Regions from separate parts of the Arthrobacter sp. KNU-44 genome, predicted to be linked through region 3. Evidence: predicted binding sites of a transcription regulator. Region 3 holds the regulator's gene; each other region holds the start of a gene.
What was found. The regulator HrcA, encoded in region 3, represses chaperone genes, less so after heat shock. The targets are predictions, from matches to a motif close to TTNGCACTCGNNNNNNNCGAGTGCNAA.

Region 1 (7,552 bases), 240 kb from region 3:
TGGCCCTTCGGGTCCTAGGATCAGCTGGCCCCCTTCCCTGGGGACGGGGCCGTTGTGCCGTGGTTATAGTCGAAGGATGAAGCAGCGAGTATTGGGCAAGACAGGGCGGTCCGTCTCCGTTGTGGGGCTGGGCACATGGCAGCTCGGTGCAGACTGGGGCAACGTGGATCCGAAGGAAGCCAACGACATCCTGGAAGCCGCCGTGGATTCCGGGGTGACCTTCTTTGATACCGCCGATGTCTACGGCGACGGGCGGAGCGAGCAAACCATCGGGAAGTACCTCGCTGCCAACCCCGGACTGGACATCACGGTAGCCACCAAAATCGGGCGGCGCCTGGAACAGAAACCTGAGAACTACACACTGGCCAACTTCCGGCAGTGGGTTGACCGTTCCAGGCGGAACCTCCGGACGGAGTGCCTCGACCTGGTGCAGCTGCATTGCCCGCCGACCCCGGTTTACAGCCGCCCGGAAATCTACGATGCGCTGGAGACGCTCGTCAATGAAGGCGCAATCAAGGACTACGGCGTCAGCGTCGAGCGGACCGAGGAAGCACTCGAGGCCATCAAGCACGGCACGGCCACCGTCCAGATCATGCTGAACGCCTTCAGACTCAAACCCCTGGACAAGGTCCTGCCCGCGGCGAAGAACGCCGGAGTCGGCATCATCGCCAGGGTTCCTCTGGCCTCAGGCCTGCTCTCGGGAAAGTACTCCAAGGACACAGTCTTTGCCGAAAATGACCACAGGAAATATAACCGGAACGGTGCGGCTTTCGACGTCGGGGAGACCTTCTCCGGAGTTGACTTTGAACAGGGCCTCAAAGCGGTGGAACATTTCAAAAAGCTTGTCCCGTCCGGAGCAACCACAGCCCAAGCGGCCATCGCCTGGATCGCGGCACAAGACGGGGTCAGCACCGTCATACCAGGGGCCCGAAACCCTGAACAAGCCCGCGCCAACGCCGCCTCCAGCCAAATACTGGACCACCTAGGCCCGGACTTCGAGAACAGCGTCAGGGAAATCTACGACACGTACTTCCGCGAGATGATCCATTCACGCTGGTAAACCCCGGAAGGTCACGTCCTTTCGGTCCACGCCCGAAGGGCCGCAGCCGTGCCCGCCGGCTGATCGTTCAACGGTCCTGCGCCGGAATGCCAGGCCCCGGCGGTTCGCTGGCGAATCCTCCTCGGATTCCCGTCTGGCCGCGGAGATCAACCGCTATTCCGCAAGTTACCGGTAGTCAGGCACGACGATAGGGTTGGTGAATGAGCGCACCGGATACCACACACGACTGGCGGCCCCTGTGGGCGCGGCTCAACGATGGCGAGGAAACACTTCCCGTCGGCGTCCTGATGACCGCCCCGCCGGGCGAGGTCAACAGTGCGCCGCCGCTGGAGTCCGAGTTCGGAGTGCTCGAGGCGCCCTTGGAGGATTACGACGTCGTGGAGCTGACCCGCTTTGACCGCCCACTGGCGCGGGGCCGGGTGGCGTTCGGCGATGGATTCGCTGTGGTGGGCCCTGTGCGCGCAGTGGACGGCGACGCTGTGGCGCTCGATCACGAGGCCGTGGTCCTGGCCCACCTGGCGGAGGAAGCCTTCGTCGAGGGCGCGGATGTTGTCTACGCGCCCGTGGACGCCGGGGCAGCGGACCGGTACGAGGCCCTCGGCTGGACTCGGGCGGGCGAACTGGCCCCCTAAGAGCAATACCGCTTGCTTAGGGTTCGCTTGTGCTAAATTCTCGGCATGGCGCGTAGCGGAGAATCGAGGCCGTGGCGCAAGAACGGGTGTGCACAATGATGCACACCCATGCCGCTGGACTGAGCCGTACATTGGCTGACCTTGGCGCGGAAGTTGCCTGGAAAGCTACTCCCGGTCGTAGCGGGGAGTTGTGCCTGTCCGCTTGTCCTGCCAAAGGGGGTTGGACAGCGTCCACACTTATGTCTGCTTGGTAGATGTGCTTATTGCGGTCCGCCCTGAGTCTTCGATGTGGGGGCGTCAATGCACGCCCGGGCCAGGGGTTCCTGCGACAGCCCCCAGGTCGCCTCGGACACGTCACTGCCACAAGGGCTGCCAAAACAGGTAGCCGGCACTCAAGTGCCGGGCCGGTTCCGCGGCCTACGATCGGGGCGAGGGCGTTTCCCTGGAACATGCTCTCGGCGGTAGCTGCGCCAGTGCCCGGCACAGGGTGACACCGGGCATTGGCGCGTTACCTTGGCCCCGGTCCATCACCTGCTCTACCTGGGGTCCGCCGGGGTTTGGGCGCTGCTGTTGAGGATGTGGTCCACTGCGGCTGGTCCTGTCGTGCGCAGGCCTTGGAAGACTCTCTTTTTGCTCTTCCCGTTGTTTTCCGTGCGAAGGCCGGCGAGGCGCAGGGCGGTGCGGAAGGCGTGGTCGGGGAGGGGGATTTTGCGGTTCAGGGAGCACGAGCTGACGTAGAGCCCGTAGAGCGCGTCGGCGTTGATCCCTGACTCGCTTGGGTCATCGTGAACAATGCATTCCTGGAGGAACTGGCTGATCTGTGGAGGGGTCATGGTGTGCTCCGGGGAACGGTTTTCAGGGTTGGGTTCCGTAGATGAATTCCTTGGCGTGTGCGACGGCTTTTCGGAAGGCGTCGTTGCGGAGGGTGGCTTGCCCGGGGTTTTTGGGGTCGGTTTCGAGGTAGTTTGTGTAGCCGGGCCGCAGGATCCAGATGTCGCCGGCCGGGGGTAGGTAGAACACGGCGAAGGAGCGGTGCTGGGGGTCTTCGGTCCAGATGGGGACGACCGCGACTGCGGCGCCGGTGTCCGGGTTGATCCATTGGGCCCGGGGGGTGGGTTGTTCGTGGGTTTCGGGGTCCAGGAACGGGGCTGTTCCTTTGCCCCACCGTTTTTCGAAGCGTTCGTAGAACGCGGGCATCAGTTGGTTGTCGTAGGGTCGCCAGGCACTCATGGGGGCTCCTTGGGCTGGTGTGGTTTTCCGGCTCTTATCGCCTGATCTGCAGGATGAGCGTGTAGCGGGTTGGCGGATATGACGGTTGCCGGAGCGGCGTTCCCGGGGACCGTCGGGCGGGCGGCTCCCAGATGACCGGTCCGATCAGCAGCGCCGTGGCGGGAGGCAACTGCCTTGGGATCCGAACGGGGCCGGGGCGTTGCGGCGTGGCGTTCGCGGCTGGACGCGGGTGCTCCCGGTCGTAGGCGGCCCGCTTTTCCGGGTTGCCGAGGATGGCGTAGGCGGCCATGATGTCCCGGAGCTCCTGCAGCTCTTTTTGGGTCTTCGTCTCCGGTTCCGTCGGGCCGGGGCCGGTGGGGTGTTCGCGGGCCGCCCGGGTGTCGGGGTGCCGGCTGCGGATGAGCGTGCGGTAGGCGCGGGTCACCTCGCGTGCCGTGGCGGTGGGGGCGATCTGCAGGGTCTCGTAAAGGTCGGGGCCGTTGTTCCTCATGGTTGGCGGTGGTGTGTGTTTTGGATGCGGGGTGTTTCCGTGGGCGGGGATGGTCCCCGGCCTGTTCGGCCGGGGACCATCGTTGCGGGAGTCATCCTCGGGGCCTCATCCATCCGTGCGCTGGCTGCGCTGTGGCGTGGTCTGTGAACTCGACCGCCCTCTTTGCATGGTGGGCCGCTGTGGTGCTCCCGGTCCGGGAGGGTGCGCCGGCGGTCAGGCGTTGATTTCCTGGCGCTGTTTTCCGGTGGTTTCGATTTCGATGCGGCGCGGTTTTGCTTTTTCCGCGACCGGGATGCGCAGGGTCAGGACGCCGGCGTCGTAGTTTGCTTTGACGCCTTCGGTGTCCAGCGCGTCGCCGAGGATGAGCTGGCGGCTGAAGATGCCGCGGGGCCGTTCGGAGGCGATCAGTTCCGTGTCCTCGCCGACGGGGTCCGGGCGTTCGGCCTTGACGGTCAGGACGTTGCGTTCGACGTCGATGTCCACCGAGTCCACGTTGACTCCGGGCAGATCGAAGGCGACCACGAAGTCCTCGCCTTCCCGCCAGGCGTCCATGGGCATGGCCGCCGGCCGGGCTGTGGTGCCGAGTACCTGTTCGGCGAGCCGGTCGAGTTCACGGAAGGGGTCCGTTCGCATCAGCATGGTGTGTCACTCCTTGCAGATCGCAGTTTTTTGTTGTCAATCCAGCTGATCTATGGTGGCTGGTATATATTTCTTATAGCACTGCATATGGGTCAGGGCAAGCCTGATTTTCGAAGGATTTTGGAGGTGCCCGATGGGGCAGGCCGGGGACCGGGGGAGGGGCGTGTATGCGATTTCCGTTGCGGCCGCACTGGTGGGAACGGGTCAGCAGAACCTGCGCCTCTACGAACGCAAGGGCCTGCTGGAACCGGGCAGGACCCTGGGCGGGACCCGCCAGTACAGCGAGAACGACCTCGTGACCTTGCGGCGGATCGGGGAGCTTCTGGAATCGGGCTTGAACCTGGCCGGCATCCGGATGGTCCTGGTCCTGGAGGCCGACAACCGGCGCCTCGAGGCGGAACTCAAGTCCGCGAACGGCGCTTGAGGACCTCCGCGAGCTGGGCCGTCTCGATTAAATCGATCCTGAGGACGGCGTCGTCGCTGTCTGTGGGCATGGGGATTCAGTGCCGGATCAGGGCAGCGCGAAAGCGTCCAGCTGAGGCAGAGGGGAGTTTGAGGCTGGTGGCTTGCAGGGTCCCGAGCGTCACACCAAGCGGCACTCTCCCGGCCCACCGAGAGGCGTCCGGGGCCAAAGCGGGGTTGTCGTCACGCTGAGGACACGCAATATCTGGAACATTGAAGAGAAAAACTACGGGTCCAGTTCACTTGAACCGGGCCCGTAGTTTTTATGGAGCTAACAACATTTACGCGGTGACACCACTTGGCTGCCGTGTCGAAGTGAGGTCCTCGACGGCTTTCTGCATGTGCCGTTTTATGGCTTGCTGAAGTCCGCTCTGGTCGCGCCTCTCAAGAAGGTCCAGGATGTCTTGGTGCTCCTGCACCAGCACATCTATGCGGGGATACGCGACTTCCAGGCTGAGGATACACATGCGGGACTCCGCGGCGAGGGTCTCGTAAATCCGGATCAATCGCGTGTTTCCAGTGCCGGAAACGAAAGCGGTGTGGAATTGCATGTCGAGCCTGGCGATCGCCTGCCAGTCCGACGCCGCAACCTGCTTCGCCATGTTCTTGATGATCCCCTTGAGCTCTCGACAGGTGTCCGTGACCTGGTCCGGACCGGAATGGAGGAGAGTGTTGGCGGCGGCCAGTTCCACTGCCTCGCGTACGGCGTAGATCTCTTTGATGTCTTCGTTTGAAAGCTCCAACACAAAAACGCCGCGGTTACGCTTGCTCACCAGGATGCCTTCCTGGCATAAGCGCTGCAGAGCTTCCCTGAGGGGCCCCCTTGAGGTGTTGAGCTGGCTCGCCAAGGCAGATTCGTTCACCTGCTGACCGGGGCTGAAAGCCCCTTGGACGATGAGCTCTCGGAGTTGGTCAGCGATCAGCTGCGCCGTGGGCCGGCCCTCCAATACGAACATTCGCTCCGGTGCCGCCATTGACATCCCCTCATTTCATACTTCAGCAAGTTGAATCTACTAGACCGCTATCGCGGTGTACTTGTATTCCAGGAATTCTTCGATCCCGATCTTTCCGCCTTCGCGTCCCAGGCCTGACTGTTTGACGCCTCCGAAAGGAGCGGCGGGATTGGACACGATGCCGGTGTTGAGGCCGACCATTCCGACCTCCAGTTCCGCTGAGAACCGCATGGCCTTGTCCATGCTTTCAGTGAACACGTAGCCCACCAGGCCCCATGCGGTGTCGTTGGCCATGCGCAGTACTTCGTCCTCACTGTCGAAGGGCGTAATGGCTGCAACCGGGCCGAATATCTCCGTGGTCATCAGGTCGGATTCCAGCGCCACATCCGTCAGGACAGTGGGGGAGTAGAAGTAGCCGGGACCCTCCGGGCGGCTTCCGCCAGTAAGCACCCGGGCACCCTTGGACACAGCGTCGGCAACGAGTGACTCCACCTTGTCCAACCCTGACTGTTCGATGAGCGGGCCGACTTCTGTTCCTGCCAAAGCGCCGTTGCCCACCTGCAATTCTGACATCTTTTTGGAGAACTTCTCGCCAAACTCCTCTGCAACGGAGCGGTGGACGAAGAAGCGGTTTGCGGCCGTGCAGGCTTCGCCCATGTTCCGCATCTTTGCCTTCATGGCTCCATCCACCGCCTTCTCGATGTCGGCATCGGCGAGCACAATGAACGGTGCGTTCCCGCCGAGCTCCATGGAGGAGCGCATGACGTTGTCCGCGGCCTGCCTCAGGAGGATTTTGCCCACCTCGGTGGAACCGGTGAAGCTGATCTTGCGGGCGATTCCGCTGTCCGTCCACGTTCGTACGACGGCGGAAGCGCTCGACGTCGTCACGACGTTCAGCACGCCGTCAGGAAGTCCGGCTTCGCGGAAGATCTCCACCAGGGCCAGGGAGGTCAACGGCGTCAGCTCGGCCGGCTTGAACACCATGGTGCACCCCGCGGCAACTGCGGGGGCGATCTTGCGCGCTCCCATGGCGAGCGGAAAGTTCCAAGGCGTGACCAATATCGAGGGCCCGACGGGTTCCTTGGTGATGAGGATGCGCGTATGTCCGTCCACGGAGGTGGTGCTGTCACCGCCGATCCTCACGGCTTCTTCCGAGAACCAGCGAAGGAACTCGGCGCCATAGGCTACTTCGCCCTTCGCTTCGGCGAGGGGTTTTCCCATTTCGGCGGTCATGATCGACGCGAGCCGGTCGGTGTTGGCAATGACAAGATCGAAGGCACGCCGCAGGATGTCGGCCCGTTGGCGTGGCGTGGATTTGCTCCACTGTGCCTGTGCGCGACCTGCGGCCTCGATGGCCAAGGCGGCGTCTTCGGGACCGCCGTCGGCAACGTGGGCAATGACTTCGTTCGTGGCCGGGTTCTCTACCGGGAAGGTGGCTCCGCCAGCAGCGCTTTGCCACGTTCCGTCAATGAACAAGAGTGTCTGGAGAGTGGTGGGATCGAAGGAGAGGTTCATGTTCGCTCTTTCAGTGATCAGGGGGGACTAGGAAGCGGCCGACTTGAGCGCCTGCGTGAATTTGGACAGACCCGTCTGGATTTCATCGCTGCTGACGTTAAGGGCGGGGATGAGACGGATGACGTTGCCATGCGGGCCGCAGGTGAGGAGCAGGAGCTCTTCCTTGATGGCGGCCTGCTGGACCGCGAGTGCAGCTGCCGCATCTGGAACGTTGCCTTCGGCGGTGAATTCGACGCCCTGCATGAGGCCCCGTCCGCGCACGTTTCCGATTCCCGTGAATTCCGCCTGCAGTGTGTCCAACCCTGCCCGCAGCTCATCGCCGCGGAGCAAGGCATTTTCCACGAGGTTTTCCCGCCGAATGACGCCCAAGGTGGCGACGCCGGCTGCCGCCGCAACCGCGTTTCCTCCATAGGTACCGCCTTGGGAGCCTGGCCACGCCTTGGCCATCAAATCCGCCGACGCGGCAATTGCCGAAATCGGGAAGCCGCTTGCGAGGCCCTTTGCAGTGATGACCACGTCGGGGCATATCCCGGCCCAGTCGTGCCCCCAGAACTTGCCCGTCCGGCCGACG
Region 2 (7,552 bases), 3.2 Mb from region 3:
TCGCCGTCGCGGTGGTTGTGGGTGACCTCATCGGCAGCGTCGCGATCGATGTCACGCAAACATTCCCCGAAGCGTATCCGTTGTGGGGACAGGCGGTCCTGATTGCCATCGGCGTAATTGCCATCGGCATCACCGAACAGACCCTGCTCAAACTTCTGCTCCCGACGGCGGCAGTGGGCTTGGTGGGTTACTTCGTCTTGTGGGGGGCTTCCAACCTCGGCTTCGGAGACCGGCTCTCGCCGGCGATTTCCGCCGTGGTCATTGGTCTGCTCGCCCGCATGGTGGCACTCAGGCTCGGTGCCCCGCAGCTGGTGGTGGCAGTCCCGGCAGCCCTCATCCTGCTCCCGGGTTTGAAGATATTCCGTTCCATGTATGTATTGACGGTGCAGGAAGCAGACGTCCTGCTGGGTTCGGGCGGGATGCTCAACGCGGGAGCGATCGTGCTGGGCGTGGCCGCAGGAATTGTGCTGGGCGACAACCTTGCCCGGCCGCTGACCAAAGGGCTTGCCAGCAACGAGCGACGACGCGTCCGCCGGCGGTAGCCCGCCGCGTCCGGAGGGCGACCCAGCCGAAACAGTCCCTAGATCTGCCCGATCGGGAGTTTCTTCTCCGCTTGGAAGTCGTCCTCTACGCGCCCCTGGGCCCAGTATCCGGAAAGGGATACTTGGGAACGCTCCAGCCCACGCTGCTTGAAGAAGATCTCCCGCAACCCCTTCATATAGCCTCGCTCACCATGCGCGAACACGTCCACGCGGCCGGGCAGCCACTCTGCGTCGCCCAAGGCATCGAGCAGGATCGAGCTTGATCCGGCCGGGACTCCGGAGCGAAGAAGCCAACGCAACTCCACGCCGTCGGGAGCCGCAATGGCAAGGATGTCGGCATCGCTATCGACTTCGAGGAAGGCAAGGCCTTTGGCGTCGGCCGGCAGAGATTCGATCGCGGCGGCAATCGCCGGGAGCGCGGCGTCGTCGCCCGCGAAAAGGTACCAGTCGGCGTCGGGCGCCGGGTTGTAGGCGCCGCCGGGACCCGTGAAAACAAGCGTGTCGCCGGGCTGGGCGGCCAGGGCCCACGGGCCTGCAAGGCCCTCGTCGCCATGGACCACAAAGTCGATTGCCAGCTCCTGCGCAGCTTGGTCCACCCAACGGACGGTGTAGGTGCGGGTGTAGGGCCACTGTTCGCGGGGCATTGTCTCCCGGATGGCCCAAAGATCCAGCGGCAGCTCATAGTCGACGCCGGGCTGCGGGAACACGATCTTTACATACCGGTCCACGAAGTCGTTGTTCGCATAACCGGCAAACCCCGGTCCACCTGCAATGATGCGCACCATATGGGGCGAAAGCTGTTCGGTGCGCAACACCGTCAGGTTCACTTGGGGGCGGGTATTGCGGGATGCAGACGACGTCGCGGGCAAAGATGTCATGTAGGCAAGCCTAAGCTAGGGCAGCGGTGGAAGCTCCCAGATGACGGGATCTGCGCCTTGCGCACGGAGCAGGGCATTGGCCCGGCTGAACGGGCGCGAACCGAAGAAACCGCGCGAGGCGGAGAGCGGACTGGGGTGCGCGGAGGAGATCACAGGGGCGCCTTCAAGCAGAGGCTGTACTGCTCCGGCGTCCTTGCCCCACAAGATCGCGACGAGCGGACTCTGCTTGCCCGCTACCGTGCGGCGGCCGGCGACGGCGGCGACCGCCGCCGTCGTGATGGCCTCCCAGCCTTTGCCCCGGTGCGAGCCGGCCGCACCGGCCGCGACGCTGAGCACCCTGTTCAGGAGGAGTACTCCTTGGCCCGTCCAAGCCGAAAGATCGCCGTGAACCCGTGGCGGGAGTCCGAGATCGGACTCCATCTCCCGGTAGATGTTCGAGAGGCTGCGGGGGATGGGCCGGGTTGGCCCGGAAACCGCGAAAGAGAGCCCGACGGCGTGTCCCGGCGTCGGGTAGGGGTCCTGGCCCAGGATGAGCACCTTGACGTCGGCAAGCGGCTGCCGGAAGGCGCGAAGGAGGTTGGACGCGGCAGGAAGCACGTGGGTTCCGCGTGTGGCCTCGGCCGCCACGAAGGTCAGCACCGAGCGCAACTCGTCCTCGACGCCAGAGAGCGCGTCGGCCCAGTCCGGCGCCATGAGGTCCGCCAAAGCCATTCCCGGGAGTGCCTCGAACTCGGCCGAGTGATCCTCGGATTCAAGCTCGAATAATGCTTCTTCGCCTGCCACCCAGTCATTGTCCCTGTCCTGAGGCTCCGGGGAAAGCGGCTCCGCAAGGCGGCGGGGCAAATGACACCCATGTTATTCGCCCGTTACCATGGGCGGGGGACATTTTTTAAGTCAATGCGTCGAAGGAGTGTGTCGTGGCAGAACCCGCACGGGAACCCATGGCGTCCGAAGCAACTGGATTGGTACTCGAAGACCTGTCCACCGGACTCCGCAGCGATTCGCCGCTCGGCGAGCGTGAACAGCAGATGCTCGCCCTGGAGAGGCAATGGTGGAAGTACGCCGGGGCCAAGGAACAGGCCGTCAGGGAACTCTTCGATCTCTCCGCGACCCACTACTACCAGCTCCTCAATGCCCTCATCGACACCGAGGAAGCGCTGGCGCACGATCCTATGCTGGTCAAGAGATTGCGTAGACTACGTATGTCACGTCAGAGGGCCCGCACAGCGCGTCGTCTCGGTTCTGACGCTTAGAGCACCCGCTGATCCCCCAGCAAGCAAGCAGCAAGGACAAGGCTTCACCATGACCAAATTTGCCCGGGATGAATTCGACCGTGTCCCGCAGAGCTCATCGCGCCAAGGTGTCCACAGACTCGTCGCGTCCGTTTCCCGGCCCGCCCTGTGGCCGGTGCTGCTGCTAGGCGGCATCGCGCTGGCCGTAGGCCTCGTTGCGTTCCTCATCCTTCCGAAGCTTGGATTCACCTCATCGACGACGCCGCAAGCCGTCGTCACCACCGATGCCCCCAAGCAAAGCGCCGCGGCGTCACCATCCGCAAGCGGCGCCGCGCAGGCGTCCAGCCAGCCAAGCCCGAGCGACACGCCTTCCAGCACCCCGACGCCGACCCCGAGCACGGCGCCCTTGGACAAGACGGCGGCAGTCGCGGTCTACAACGGCACCACCACTGGTGGCCTGGCGGCCCGCGTGGCAGGCCTCGTTCAAGGCGGAGGCTGGCCGTTGTCCACCGTCGCAAACTGGGGCGGCATGCCCCAGCAGACGTCGTCGGTCTTCTACAAGGGTGCAGCCCAGAAGGGCAATGCCGAAGCCCTCGGTAAATTGCTGGGCATTTCCAACCTTGTGGACAGTGCCGAATTCCAGCAGCCCGTGGTTGTCATCCTCGGCCCCGGTTACAAGTAGCAACTCGGTTACGCCTCAATAACATTGCGGCCACCCGCACCCGAGGTTGCGCTACGGCAACGTGACTGTGGTTACAGTAGTTGTGAGCTGGCCCGGAGATCCCGGAAGCCGGCCACTGCTAGTTGAAAGTGTGGGGATCATGGCTTTGGGAACCGTCAAATGGTTCAATGCCGAAAAGGGCTACGGATTCATCACTGTCGATGAGTCCGGTGACGACATCTTTGTGCATTGGTCCGCCATCCAGATGGATGGATTCCGTGCGCTCGAAGAAGGACAACGGGTCGACTTCGAACTGGGCGAGGGCCAGAAGGGCCCGCAGGCAGAAAGCGTGCGGCTTATCTAGTGGGTGTTGCGGCAACAGGGCTGTCCTGGCCCCTTGGAGGGCGCCGGTCCCGGGCAATTCCTCTTCTCGCAGGTTTTGCAGCCTTGGCCCTCGGATTGGCCGGATGTTCCGCCCCCGTGGCTAACGCCAGGCTCAGTTCGGTTACCCCGAGTGGCGACGGCATCCTGCGCATCGGCGTGATTCTGGACAATACCGGCAGTTCCGCATTCCTCAACGAGTCCGAGTTGGCAGCAGCCAAGTTGGCCGTCAAGCAAATCAATGATGCAGGCGGATACAAGGGCCATCCCGTCGAGTTGCTTCCGGCATCGGCGGCCAGCGAAAGCAGCAGCGCTAGCCAGGCAGCCAGCGCGGCGGCTTTCACTGCCGATACCGCGGCGCAAGCCAAGGCGTTGCTATCAGCCCACGCCGACGTCGTTGTGGGGCCGACGGATTCCAGCCATGCGCCCGCCGCCATCGATGTTCTGTCTCCTGCCCGGATTCCACTTATCTCACCGGCCAACACGGCGTCAGGACTCAGCAGCTACAAGAACGGCGGCTTCTACTTCCGCACTACGGCCGCCGATGCCGCACAGGGCAGCGTCCTGGCGAAGCTTGCCCACGACGCCGGCGCCAAGAGGATTTCCGTCCTGCATGAAGCCGGGGACTACGGAACACGTGTCTCCGGAGCGGTCATGGACGCTGCCCGCAGCCTCGGAATGGACGCCGTGTCCAACGCGGAATTCGCGGCCGGCAAAGCAGCTCCCGCCGCGGCGGGCATCAAGTCCGGCACACCGGACGCCGTCGTCGTGGTTGCCCGTGACGGTGCCCAAGGCGCCCTGGCCGAGCTCCTGAACGCGGGGCTGAGCGGCAAGAGCCTGATTTTGAGCGACGGTGCCATCCGCCAATACGGAACCGCACTCGGTGCCGGTGGCCTCAACGGCGCGCGGGGGATTCTTCCAGGTGTCTTCCCGAGCGCGGCGTTCCAAGCCGATCTGACTGGCATCGACCCCAAACTCAAGGACACGACGTACGCCGCCGAGACGTACGACGCCGTTACCCTCGCGGCGCTTGCGGCCGCAGCGGCGGGCGACGACGCCGGCGGCTCGATCGCGGCCTGGCTCACCACAGTGTCCGGCGGGACGCGTCCGACGTCGGGCGATGCGGCAACGAAAGAACGCACGTCTTGTACGTCATACAAGGACTGCGTCGAGCTGCTGAAGGAGGGCAAGCTCCCGGATTACGACGGCGAGTCCGGCACCATCGGGTTCGACGCCAACGGCGACGTCACCTCGTCGAATTACATGGTCTTCACCTACGGGGCAGACAACACTGCGCGGGTGAGCGGCAAGGAGACGGCCTCACGGACTCCGTGACGGCTTGTGCCCGTAGCGAATTCCCTTGGCGTGGCGAGTAGTTTCCAGCTCTTGCTGCTTGCACTCTCCTCGGGTGAGTGCTAATTATTGATTAGCACTCTCAAGCACTGACTGCTAATTCTTCCCGGCTCCGGCCGTATGGAAACAGTGGCGGTGCCTGAGAGAACAAAGAAAACCTTGCTGGGGTGAGGTCCGGAGCACGCGGCATACAGAGGCCGAATGTGAAGGATCGTCCGTCGCGGGCACCGCAGTGAAGGCACCTTCTTAACGACTGTCCCGAAAGGACTACCGCCGTTATGGCCAAGATCATTGCATTTGATGAAGAGGCACGCCGCGGTCTCGAGCGGGGTCTGAACATCCTCGCCGACGCCGTCAAGGTCACCCTCGGCCCGCGTGGACGCAACGTCGTCCTCGAAAAGAAGTGGGGCGCCCCCACGATCACCAACGATGGTGTTTCCATCGCCAAGGAGATCGAGCTGGACGACCCGTTCGAGAAGATCGGCGCCGAGCTGGTCAAGGAAGTTGCCAAGAAGACGGATGACGTCGCTGGCGACGGCACCACCACCGCCACCGTCCTGGCCCAGGCACTGGTCAAGGAAGGCCTGCGCAACGTAGCTGCCGGCGCCGACCCGCTGTCCCTCAAGCGCGGCATCGAAAAGGCTGTTGAAGCCGTTATCCGCGAGCTGCTTGCTTCCGCAAAGGAAATCGAGACCAAGGAAGAGATCGCGGCCACGGCTTCCATCTCTGCCGGCGACACCGAAATCGGTAACCTCATTGCTGAAGCCCTGGACAAGGTCGGCAAGGAAGGCGTCATCACGGTCGAGGAGTCCAACACCTTCGGTCTTGAGCTGGAACTCACCGAAGGCATGCGCTTCGACAAGGGCTACATCTCCGCTTACTTCGTCACCGACGCAGAGCGCCAGGAAACCATCCTTGAAGACCCGTACATCCTGATCGTCAACTCCAAGATCTCCAACGTGAAGGAACTCGTTGCGGTCCTGGAGAAGGTCATGCAGTCGAACAAGCCGCTGCTGATCATCGCTGAGGACATCGAGGGCGAGGCCCTGGCCACCCTGATCGTCAACAAGATCCGTGGCACCTTCAAGTCCGTTGCCGTCAAGGCTCCGGGCTTCGGTGACCGCCGCAAGGCACAGCTCGCCGACATCGCTATCCTCACCGGTGGCCAGGTCATCTCCTCGGAGGTCGGCCTCAGCCTCGAGAACGCAACCCTCGAACTGCTCGGCAACGCCCGCAAGGTTGTTGTCACCAAGGACGAGACCACCATCGTCGAAGGTGCCGGCGACGCCGACGCCATCGCCGGTCGTGTTGCACAGATCCGTGCCGAGATCGAGAACTCCGATTCCGACTACGACCGCGAGAAGCTGCAGGAGCGCCTGGCCAAGCTGGCCGGCGGCGTTGCAGTCATCAAGGCCGGTGCCGCAACCGAGGTAGAGCTCAAGGAGCGCAAGCACCGCATTGAGGACGCAGTCCGCAACGCGAAGGCTGCCGTTGAAGAAGGCATCGTCGCCGGTGGTGGCGTTGCCCTCATCCAGGCCGGTGCCAAGGCATTCGCCAACCTGCAGCTCGAAGGCGACGAAGCAACGGGCGCCAACATCGTCCGCGTTGCCATCGACGCTCCGCTCAAGCAGATCGCTTACAACGCTGGCCTCGAGCCGGGCGTTGTCATCGACAAGGTCCGCGGCCTGCCGTCGGGCCACGGCCTGAACGCTGCAACCGGCGTTTACGAGGACCTGCTGGCCGCCGGCGTCAACGACCCCGTAAAGGTCACCCGCTCGGCTCTCCAGAACGCTGCGTCCATCGCTGGTCTGTTCCTGACCACCGAGGCCGTTGTTGCCGACAAGCCGGAGAAGAACGCTCCGTCTATGGGTGGCGGCGACGACATGGGCGGCATGGGCGGCTTCTAAGCCCCCGCGCCGGCTCACCAGCCTCACGCACGACGACGGTCCCCGCTTCAGGTGGGGGCCGTCGTCGCCGTTTAACGACGCCCGCTCACTTGTGTGGGGTTTTGGCCCGATGCTCGCTCACTTGTGTGGGGTTTTGGCCCGACGCTCGCTCACTGCCTCGCGGTCCGGGAGTGTCGGGGCGGTCTGGCAGGATGGAAACCATGACGATTATTGCTGCCGCCGATGGTTCTGCCCTCGGCAATCCCGGGCCTGCCGGCTGGGCCTGGTACGTGAACGACTCTTGCTGGAGGGCCGGCGGTTGGCCGCACGGAACCAACAACCAGGGCGAGCTCATGGCGGTGCTTGACCTCTTCCGGTCCACGGCACACGTGCCCGATGAAGAGCTGAAGATTCTCTGCGACAGCCAGTACGTCATCAACTGCATCACCAAGTGGATGCCGGGATGGAAGCGCAAGGGCTGGCGCAAAGCCGACGGAAAGCCCGTCTTGAACGTCGATCTCCTCAAGGACATCGACCAGGCCATTGTCGGCCGCAAGTACACGTTCGAGTGGGTCAAGGGCCACGCCGGCCACGACCTCAACGAGGCCGCCGACGATCG
Region 3 (7,552 bases):
AACAGGCTCGGCAGCGGGGTGTCTCCGGCCGCTGGACGTGAAACGCTCGACGCCGGAACCCGGGAAGTGGAACGCATCATGCTGGAGGCTCGGCTCGGCACAGGGCTTCAAGTTGACGCGCTCGACAAGGTGGGCCGCCACGCCGTCGCAGGCCTCATTGCCGACGGACTGGTTGAGCCTGGTGCGGCCTTCCAAGGACGGCTGGTCCTGACTCTCAAGGGCCGGCTACTCGCGGACGCCGTGGTCCGCCGGATCCTTCCGGACTAGCGGCAGGCGCTAGCGGTTGGCGCGGGAGTTGCGTACGGACCCGCGAAGACCGGCTACTTGATCCAGCGCAGGTTGAAGCGGTAGCGGTGCGGTTGTCCGTGGTTGACGCGGATTCCGGCTGACACCGAGAAGCAGGTCACGGCCACCCAGATCGCCGTGGCAAGGACAGCGAACAGGTTTCCCACCACCGGGAGCAAGACAAGGACGTTGGCGAGCACTGCGGCAATCGTCGGAGGCAAAGTGAAGTTGAGCGCTTCCTTGGATTCCTGTGCCGTGAAGGGGCCACGTTCGCGGAAGATCAGGTAGATCAGAAGCGAAGGAACGCAGCCAAGGATCCCGCCGAAATGTGCCAGTGTTGCCCACTGCCGGTCTTCCGAGGCGGTCAAGGGCAGCGCGTTGGCAGGAACGCCGTGGTACTGGGACTGGCCCGAGGTGCCATCCCGATCGTCAGGAGCGTTGTCTGCCAAAGTATCTTCCTTCGAGTATCAATCGGTGCAGTGTTGCTGTCCCAGAATACTTGCTCGGCACGCGATCAGCCGACCAACTCCTCTGCCCGGGGCGCGCAATCGTCACGGAACAGTCAGGAAATCGATCACTTCTTCCACGCGGCCCAGCAACGAGGGCTCCAAATCGGCGTAGCTGTGGACGGCGCCAAGAAGCTTTTGCCAACCCAGCCCGACATCTTCGGCCGTCTCATGCGGCCAGCCGAAGGACCTCAGGATGCCGGTCTTCCAATCCGTGCCGCGCGCGATGGTTGGCCATTGCTCGATCCCCAACACCTTGGGCCGGATTGCCTGCCAGACGTCCACGTAGGGATGTCCCACGATCAGGACGTTTCCCGCGGCGCCCGGCAGCGTCATGGCTTCGGCAGCAATCCGCGACTCCTTCGAATCCGGTACCAAGTGGTCCACGAGGATTCCGAGCCGGCGGCCCGGGCCGGGGGAGAACCCGGCGATGGCGGCCTTGAGATCGTCCACGCCGTGCAAGGGCTCGACGACGATGCCCTCCACCCGGAGATCATCTCCCCACACCTTTTCCACGAGTTCGGCGTCGTGCTTGCCTTCCACCCAGATCCGGCTCGCCTTGGCGACTTGGGCCCGCTGCCCGGCGACGCGGACGGATCCCGATGCCGTCCTGCCTGCTTGCGCCGCGGCCTTGGCGGACGCGGCGCGTGGAGCCGGCGGCACGAGCTTCACTGCTTGTCCCTCCAGGAGGAATCCGAATCCGAGCCGGAACGATTTGGCCTTTCCCCGCCGATCCTCAAGCACCACAATGTGCATGCCCCCGGACTTCTCCACCCTGGTCACGGCCCCGACCCAACCGGACTGCACGTCCTCGAGAACCATCCCGCGTTCAACGGGCACCTCAGGCAGTTGCCGTTTGGCAGACGAGGTGAGGTCTTGCGGGCCCCAATTGTCGTAAGACACGGTCTTCACACCACTTTGCGCTAGGGGGATCGTTGACGGTCCGTGGCATTACCCACGGCCGCGCGGGAATCATGTTCGCCGCGAGCGGTACCAATGCTAACAACGAGGTGGCTCATACTAGACTTGTTAGCACTTGGGCATGTTGAGTGCTAATTGTTGAAATGTTGATTGGAGGTGGGCAGTGAGCGAACCACGCAAGCTTGAAGTGTTACGCGCCATCGTGGAGGACTACGTTCACTCCCGCGAGCCCGTCGGCTCCAAAGCCTTGGTCGAACGGCACCATTTGGGAGTGTCGAGCGCCACCATCCGCAATGACATGGCACTTCTTGAAGAAGAAGGCCTCATTGCCGCGCCGCACACGAGTGCCGGCCGCATTCCAACGGACAAAGGCTACCGCCTGTTCGTCGACCGCATCTCCGAGGTCAAGCCGCTTTCGGCTGCCGAGCGCCGGGCTATCCATTCCTTGCTTGAGGGACCCGACGACGTTGAGGACATCCTTGAGCGCACTGTCCGGCTCCTCTCCCAACTGACCAACCAGGTCGCCGTCGTCCAGTACCCGCACCTGAGCCGCGCGCGTGTCCGGCACATTGAGTTTGTCCTTTTGGCACCGCGTCAGGTCTTGGTGGTATTGATCGCCGATTCTGGCAAGGTGGAACAGGGCGTTGTGCACGCAGCGACGGACGCCACCGACGAAGAGCTCATGGCCTTGCGCGCGCGGTTCCTTGGAAGCATTGCCGGCTCCCAGCTCGACCTCATGCCGCAAGTCCTGCCTTCGGTGGTTGCCTTGTGCCCGCCGACGCTTCGCAACCTTGCAGGCGCCCTTGCCCATGGCCTGGAAAGGCTTGCCGAGCGGAGCCGCGACGAGCGCATGGTCATGGCAGGCACGGCCAACCTGGCCCGCTCCAACGTGGACTTCCCGCTGAGCATCGGTCCGGTCCTCGAAGCGCTTGAGGAGCAGGTGGTCATGTTGCGGCTGTTGTCGGATATGGCGGAAGACCCCCGCGGCGTCACGGTGAGCATCGGCCGCGAAAACCCCTATGACGGCCTCTCGGAGGCTTCGGTGGTTGCCACGGGCTACGGTCCGGGCAGCAGCGCCAAGATCGGCATTCTTGGACCCACCCGCATGGACTACCCCAACACCATGGCGGCCGTCCGTGCCGTCGCACGCTACCTTTCCCGCATTCTGGGCGGCTGACAGCCTCGGCTGGAGGGCGCCTCGCAAGAAACGCAGTGGAACCGTAAACAAGGAAGAGATACCGACTTTGAGCAGTCACTATGACGTTCTGGGCGTCTCGCCGGAAGCAACCGGCGAGGAGATCAAAAAGGCCTACCGCAAACTCGCACGTAAGCTGCACCCCGATGTGAACCCCGGGGCCGGCGCAGCCGAGGAATTCAAGGCGGTGACCCACGCTTACGAGGTCCTCTCCGACCCCCAGAAGCGCCGTGTCTACGACGCAACTGGCAACGAGAACGGGACCGACAACGGTTTCGGCGGAGGATACGCGGGCCAGGGATTCGCCTTCCAGGACATCTTCGATACCTTCTTCGGCGGAGGAGGCGGCGGCATGCAAGGCCCCGCATCACGTATGCGCCGCGGGCAGGACGCCCTGATCAGCGTTCGCATCGACTTGCGTGAGGCCGTGTTTGGTGTCAACAAGAAGCTTGAGGTGGACACCGCTGTCATCTGTCCCACGTGCGAAGGCTCATGTTGCCGTCCGGGCACCCACCCGGAGCGCTGCGACATCTGTGGCGGCTCGGGCCAGGTCCAGCGGGCTGTACGCTCGATCCTCGGCCAGGTCATGACAGCCGCACCGTGTGGATCGTGCGAAGGTTTCGGCTCGATCATCAAGGATCCTTGCAATGAGTGCAACGGCCAGGGCCGCATCCGCAGCCGCCGTTCACTGACCGTTAAGGTGCCCGGCGGCGTCGCTACCGGGACCCGCATCCAGCTGTCGTCGCAAGGCGAAGCAGGTCCTGCGGGCGGTCCTCCCGGTGACCTCTACGTGGAGATCCGGGTCAACAGTGACTCCACCTACATCCGCGAAGGCGACGACCTTCACGCCACGCTGAGCGTTCCCATGACTGCCGCGGCACTGGGTACTGAGCTGCAGCTTGAGACTTTCGACGGTCCCCAGGAGATTGACGTCAAGTCCGGCACGCAGTCCGGCGAAGTCATCACCCTGCGTGGACTCGGCGTCACCCATCTCCGCGGCTACGGCAGGGGAGACCTCAAGGTGCACCTGCACGTTGAGACGCCCGGCAAGCTCGACGCCGCACAGGAAGACCTGCTTCGCCAACTGGCAAAATTGCGCGGAGAGCAGTTCACCGAAGGCAAGCTTGTGGCCAGCGGCGGTATGTTCGCGAAGCTGCGGGACAAGCTCGGTAACCTATAGCGGTGAGCAACCCCGTATTCTTCGCAGCAGCCGGAACGCTTGACGGGCTCGGCCCTGGAGACACTTTTGTGCTCGACGGCGCCGAAGCCAGGCATGCTGTCACCGTCAAGCGCCTGGAAGTCGGCGAAGCCGTCGATATTGCCGACGGTGCCGGAAAACGGCTCACGGGCACCGTGACCGAATCCGGGCACGGAACCCTGACAGTCCTTGCCACCGCCGTCCAGGAGGAGCACCAACCAACCGTGCGGCTCGTATTGGTCCAGGCCCTCGCGAAGGGCGACAGGGACGAACTTGCCGTCGAGACGGCAACGGAACTCGGGATCGACGCCGTCGTGCCCTGGCAGGCCGAGCGTTCCATCGTCCGTTGGAAGGGTGACAGGGCGGCCAAGTCCCACGCGAAGTGGCAGTCCGTCGCCACGGCAGCCGCCAAGCAGGCGCGGCGCGCGTGGATTCCCGAGGTGCGTGCCGCCGTCGACGGCTCCGGCCTGGCTGCGGCGGTTGCCGCGGCCGACTTGGCGATCATCCTGCATGAGGACGCGAAACGTCCGCTGCGGGATGTCCTGCAGAAGTGGCAGGCCGAGGTTTCCGACGCGGAAACCGGGGCGGGTCGCGAAGTCCTGCTCATCGTCGGCCCGGAGGGTGGCATTTCACCGCGCGAAGTGACGAAGCTCAGCGACGTCGGCGCGGTCACCGCGCTCCTGGGCCACCACGTGCTTCGCTCGTCGACGGCGGGACCCGCAGCCGTCGTGCTCGCCAGTGACATTCTGGGGCGCTGGTAGCCCGCAGCGCTCGTCCTGGATCAGCGCTCGCTCAGCGAACGCTGAAAGTACGGGTATCCGTCGCGACGTCGGCGTCGTTGGGTCCTACCAAGGAAACCCGCAATTCATAGCGGCCCGCTCCGAGCCCCACGGTGAGGCTGAAGGCTCCACCTTGTCCGGGAACGGCAGATGCAGTGGTCTGCCCGGCGAGGTAGGAGGACTTGTCGCCGTTTGAGTTCTCGCGAAGGATTTGCCAATGCAGTTTCTTCGAGGGGTCTGTGCTCCGGCCGTTGAACTTGACCGGACCGGCAGGCAAGGTCAGATCCTCTTGCGGGTCGATGATCCACACCGGTGCCACCATGGATGCGTCGCGGACCATCGGATCGCCTAGTTTGACCTGACCGAATGCCATGTAGTCCGTGTGCCCGTCCACCAGGATGGTCACCTTGATCTGCTGTCCTGAATCGATCAGTCCTGAACTCGCGGCCGCTGCGGTGGCGGTATAGACGAGTTCCTGGACCGCACGCTGTGCCATCCCGGCGTCGAGATTGGAATTGAACGCGTCGCGGGAAACATCGACAGTGACGACGTTCTTACCGGAAATCGAGGTCGCCAGGCTGCCTGGGTTCTGCCACGGCGTGAAGAAATCGTGATCCAACGGCTTCTGGGACATCATGATCCGCAGGGCCGTGGTGATGGGGTTCTCGTTGCCAGGGTTGTCACGGAATTCGCGGTACAGGAAGGTGTCCGTGTCGCTACGCCCGATCCAATACACGGGGATCTTGTTTGAGGCCTGGGTTGTTTCGAGCGGAGCATTGCTGTCCGGCACCGTCTGCAGCGCAACTGTCGGGGTGGGGATCGGAGTGGTGGATCCCTGTCCCGTGCGATCGGCAATGCAGCCCGACAGGAACAAGGCAGCCGTCAAAGCGGTCACAAGCATCGCGGAGCGTTTCCGGATGCGTGTGCCGTGAGGAGTGACGGCTGGCCTGGTGATGGTGGATTCCTGCTCGTGTTCGGCCGCGGTGGTGCGGGGGAGTCATGCGCCCGGTGGCCGGGCACAGGGGCATTTTGCCCATGAATCAGCTTGTCACAGTCTCCCGGGCCCCGGCTGGCGTTTCGATACCCCGGCGGCCAACTGCAATCCGATTGATACGAGGTCGATGCCGAGTTGATACCAAAGCGGCATGGATCGGCCGTCCGCAGCCCCGCCGGGCAGGGTCTGGAACCACCCCGGAGACTGGCTGGCGTAGGATTGAAAGCAATCCGAGGCCCGCGATCGTGCGCCCATCCAGCAGACGGACATCGGAGAAAATCGATGGACATCACCAAGCCGGAGGAGCAGAGGCCGCAAGGCCAGCACTATGACAGAATCATTGAACGGGCGGCCCAAGGCCGGCAGCGTTGACACAGGTCCGGCCGAGTTCCCACACTCTGTCCCGGGCGCCCGGACGGAAGTTGTCATCTTTGACAACTCGGATCAGATGGTTCAGACCCTTGGCAGCCATGACGAGGCGTTGCGCTACATCGAAGCCCAGTTCCCCGGCGTCGACTTTCATGTGCGCGGCAACGAGCTCTCCTTCAGCGGACCGTCGAGCGATGTTCCCCGGATCATGCGGCTTCTAGAGGAAGTCCGCGGCCTGGTCGGCAAGGGGACGGTCATCACCCCGGACGTGCTCCAGCAACTCGTGTCCTTGTTGCGCAGCCAGTCCCTCCAAAACCCCGTCGAAGTCCTGACCCACAACATCCTTTCGAGCCGCGGGCGCACCATCCGCCCCAAAACGCTCAACCAGAAGAACTATGTCGACGCCATCGACGACAACACGGTGATCTTCGGGATCGGTCCTGCGGGCACCGGCAAGACGTACCTGGCGATGGCCAAGGCCGTCCAGGCACTGCAGCTCAAGGAAGTCAGCCGCATCATCCTCACGAGGCCCGCTGTCGAGGCAGGAGAGCGCCTCGGCTTCCTTCCGGGAACGTTGAGCGACAAGATCGACCCGTACCTGCGTCCTTTGTACGACGCCTTGCACGACATGATGGACCCGGAATCGATCCCGCGCCTTATGGCTGCCGGGACTATTGAGGTAGCACCGCTTGCGTACATGCGCGGCCGCACGCTCAACGACGCGTTCATCATCCTTGATGAAGCCCAGAACACCACGGCGGAACAGATGAAGATGTTCCTGACCCGCTTGGGCTTCGGCTCCAAGATGGTTGTCACGGGTGACATCACCCAGGTGGATCTGCCCTTCGGCGCCACCTCGGGTCTGCGCATCGTCCAGGAAATCCTCAACGGAATCGACGGCGTGAACTTTACGATGCTGGACGCTTCCGACGTCGTCAGGCACCGGCTTGTCGCCGACATCGTGTCCGCCTACAGCAAATGGGATGAAAAGCACCGGGTGCGTGCCCAGCACACGCCGATCCACGACAAACGGGGAGAACACAGATGAGCATCGAGGTCAACAACGAGTCCGGCGTCCAAGTGGACGAGGCACAATTGGTGACGCTTTCACGCTTCATCTTCGAGCGGCTCTACATTCACCCCCAAGCCGAACTTTCCATCCTCCTGGTGGATGAGCCTGCCATGGAAAAGCTCCACATCGAGCTCATGGACGAACCTGGCGCTACCGATGTCTTGTCTGTTCCGATGGATGAGTTGACGCCGGGAACGCCTGGTAAGCCTGCTCCGCAGGGCATGCTGGGCGAC

Region 1: ACSVHC_RS22970 (Hsp20/alpha crystallin family protein) is a predicted target of HrcA. The motif match lies at 4,127-4,153, and genes of this name have one in related genera.
Region 2: groL (chaperonin GroEL) is a predicted target of HrcA. The motif match lies at 5,087-5,113, and genes of this name have one in related genera.

The regions. Positions count from the first base shown of each region.
Region 1 covers NZ_JBPXNG010000002.1:4,683,209-4,690,760, reverse strand. Annotated here, with positions in the region: gene ACSVHC_RS22995 (aldo/keto reductase) at 77-1,060, shown strand; gene ACSVHC_RS22990 (hypothetical protein) at 1,261-1,692, shown strand; gene ACSVHC_RS22985 (hypothetical protein) at 2,229-2,525, opposite strand; gene ACSVHC_RS22980 (hypothetical protein) at 2,548-2,922, opposite strand; gene ACSVHC_RS22975 (J domain-containing protein) at 2,957-3,412, opposite strand; gene ACSVHC_RS22970 (Hsp20/alpha crystallin family protein) at 3,626-4,051, opposite strand; gene ACSVHC_RS22965 (MerR family transcriptional regulator) at 4,185-4,475, shown strand; gene ACSVHC_RS22960 (GntR family transcriptional regulator) at 4,795-5,487, opposite strand; gene ACSVHC_RS22955 (NAD-dependent succinate-semialdehyde dehydrogenase) at 5,527-6,981, opposite strand; gene ACSVHC_RS22950 (aspartate aminotransferase family protein) at 7,009-7,552, opposite strand, start outside.
Region 2 covers NZ_JBPXNG010000002.1:1,221,226-1,228,777, reverse strand. Annotated here, with positions in the region: gene ACSVHC_RS06445 (threonine/serine exporter family protein) at 1-542, shown strand, start outside; gene ACSVHC_RS06440 (siderophore-interacting protein) at 581-1,420, opposite strand; gene ACSVHC_RS06435 (uracil-DNA glycosylase) at 1,436-2,203, opposite strand; gene ACSVHC_RS06430 (DUF3263 domain-containing protein) at 2,338-2,673, shown strand; gene ACSVHC_RS06425 (LytR C-terminal domain-containing protein) at 2,723-3,334, shown strand; gene ACSVHC_RS06420 (cold-shock protein) at 3,474-3,677, shown strand; gene ACSVHC_RS06415 (ABC transporter substrate-binding protein) at 3,794-5,029, shown strand; gene groL (chaperonin GroEL) at 5,326-6,954, shown strand; gene ACSVHC_RS06405 (RNase H family protein) at 7,155-7,552, shown strand, end outside.
Region 3 covers NZ_JBPXNG010000002.1:4,439,588-4,447,139, forward strand. Annotated here, with positions in the region: gene hemW (radical SAM family heme chaperone HemW) at 1-267, shown strand, start outside; gene ACSVHC_RS21800 (DUF4870 domain-containing protein) at 321-734, opposite strand; gene ACSVHC_RS21805 (DUF3097 domain-containing protein) at 837-1,694, opposite strand; gene hrcA (heat-inducible transcriptional repressor HrcA) at 1,876-2,889, shown strand; gene dnaJ (molecular chaperone DnaJ) at 2,957-4,087, shown strand; gene ACSVHC_RS21820 (16S rRNA (uracil(1498)-N(3))-methyltransferase) at 4,090-4,866, shown strand; gene ACSVHC_RS21825 (GerMN domain-containing protein) at 4,898-5,785, opposite strand; gene ACSVHC_RS21830 (PhoH family protein) at 6,207-7,295, shown strand; gene ybeY (rRNA maturation RNase YbeY) at 7,292-7,552, shown strand, end outside.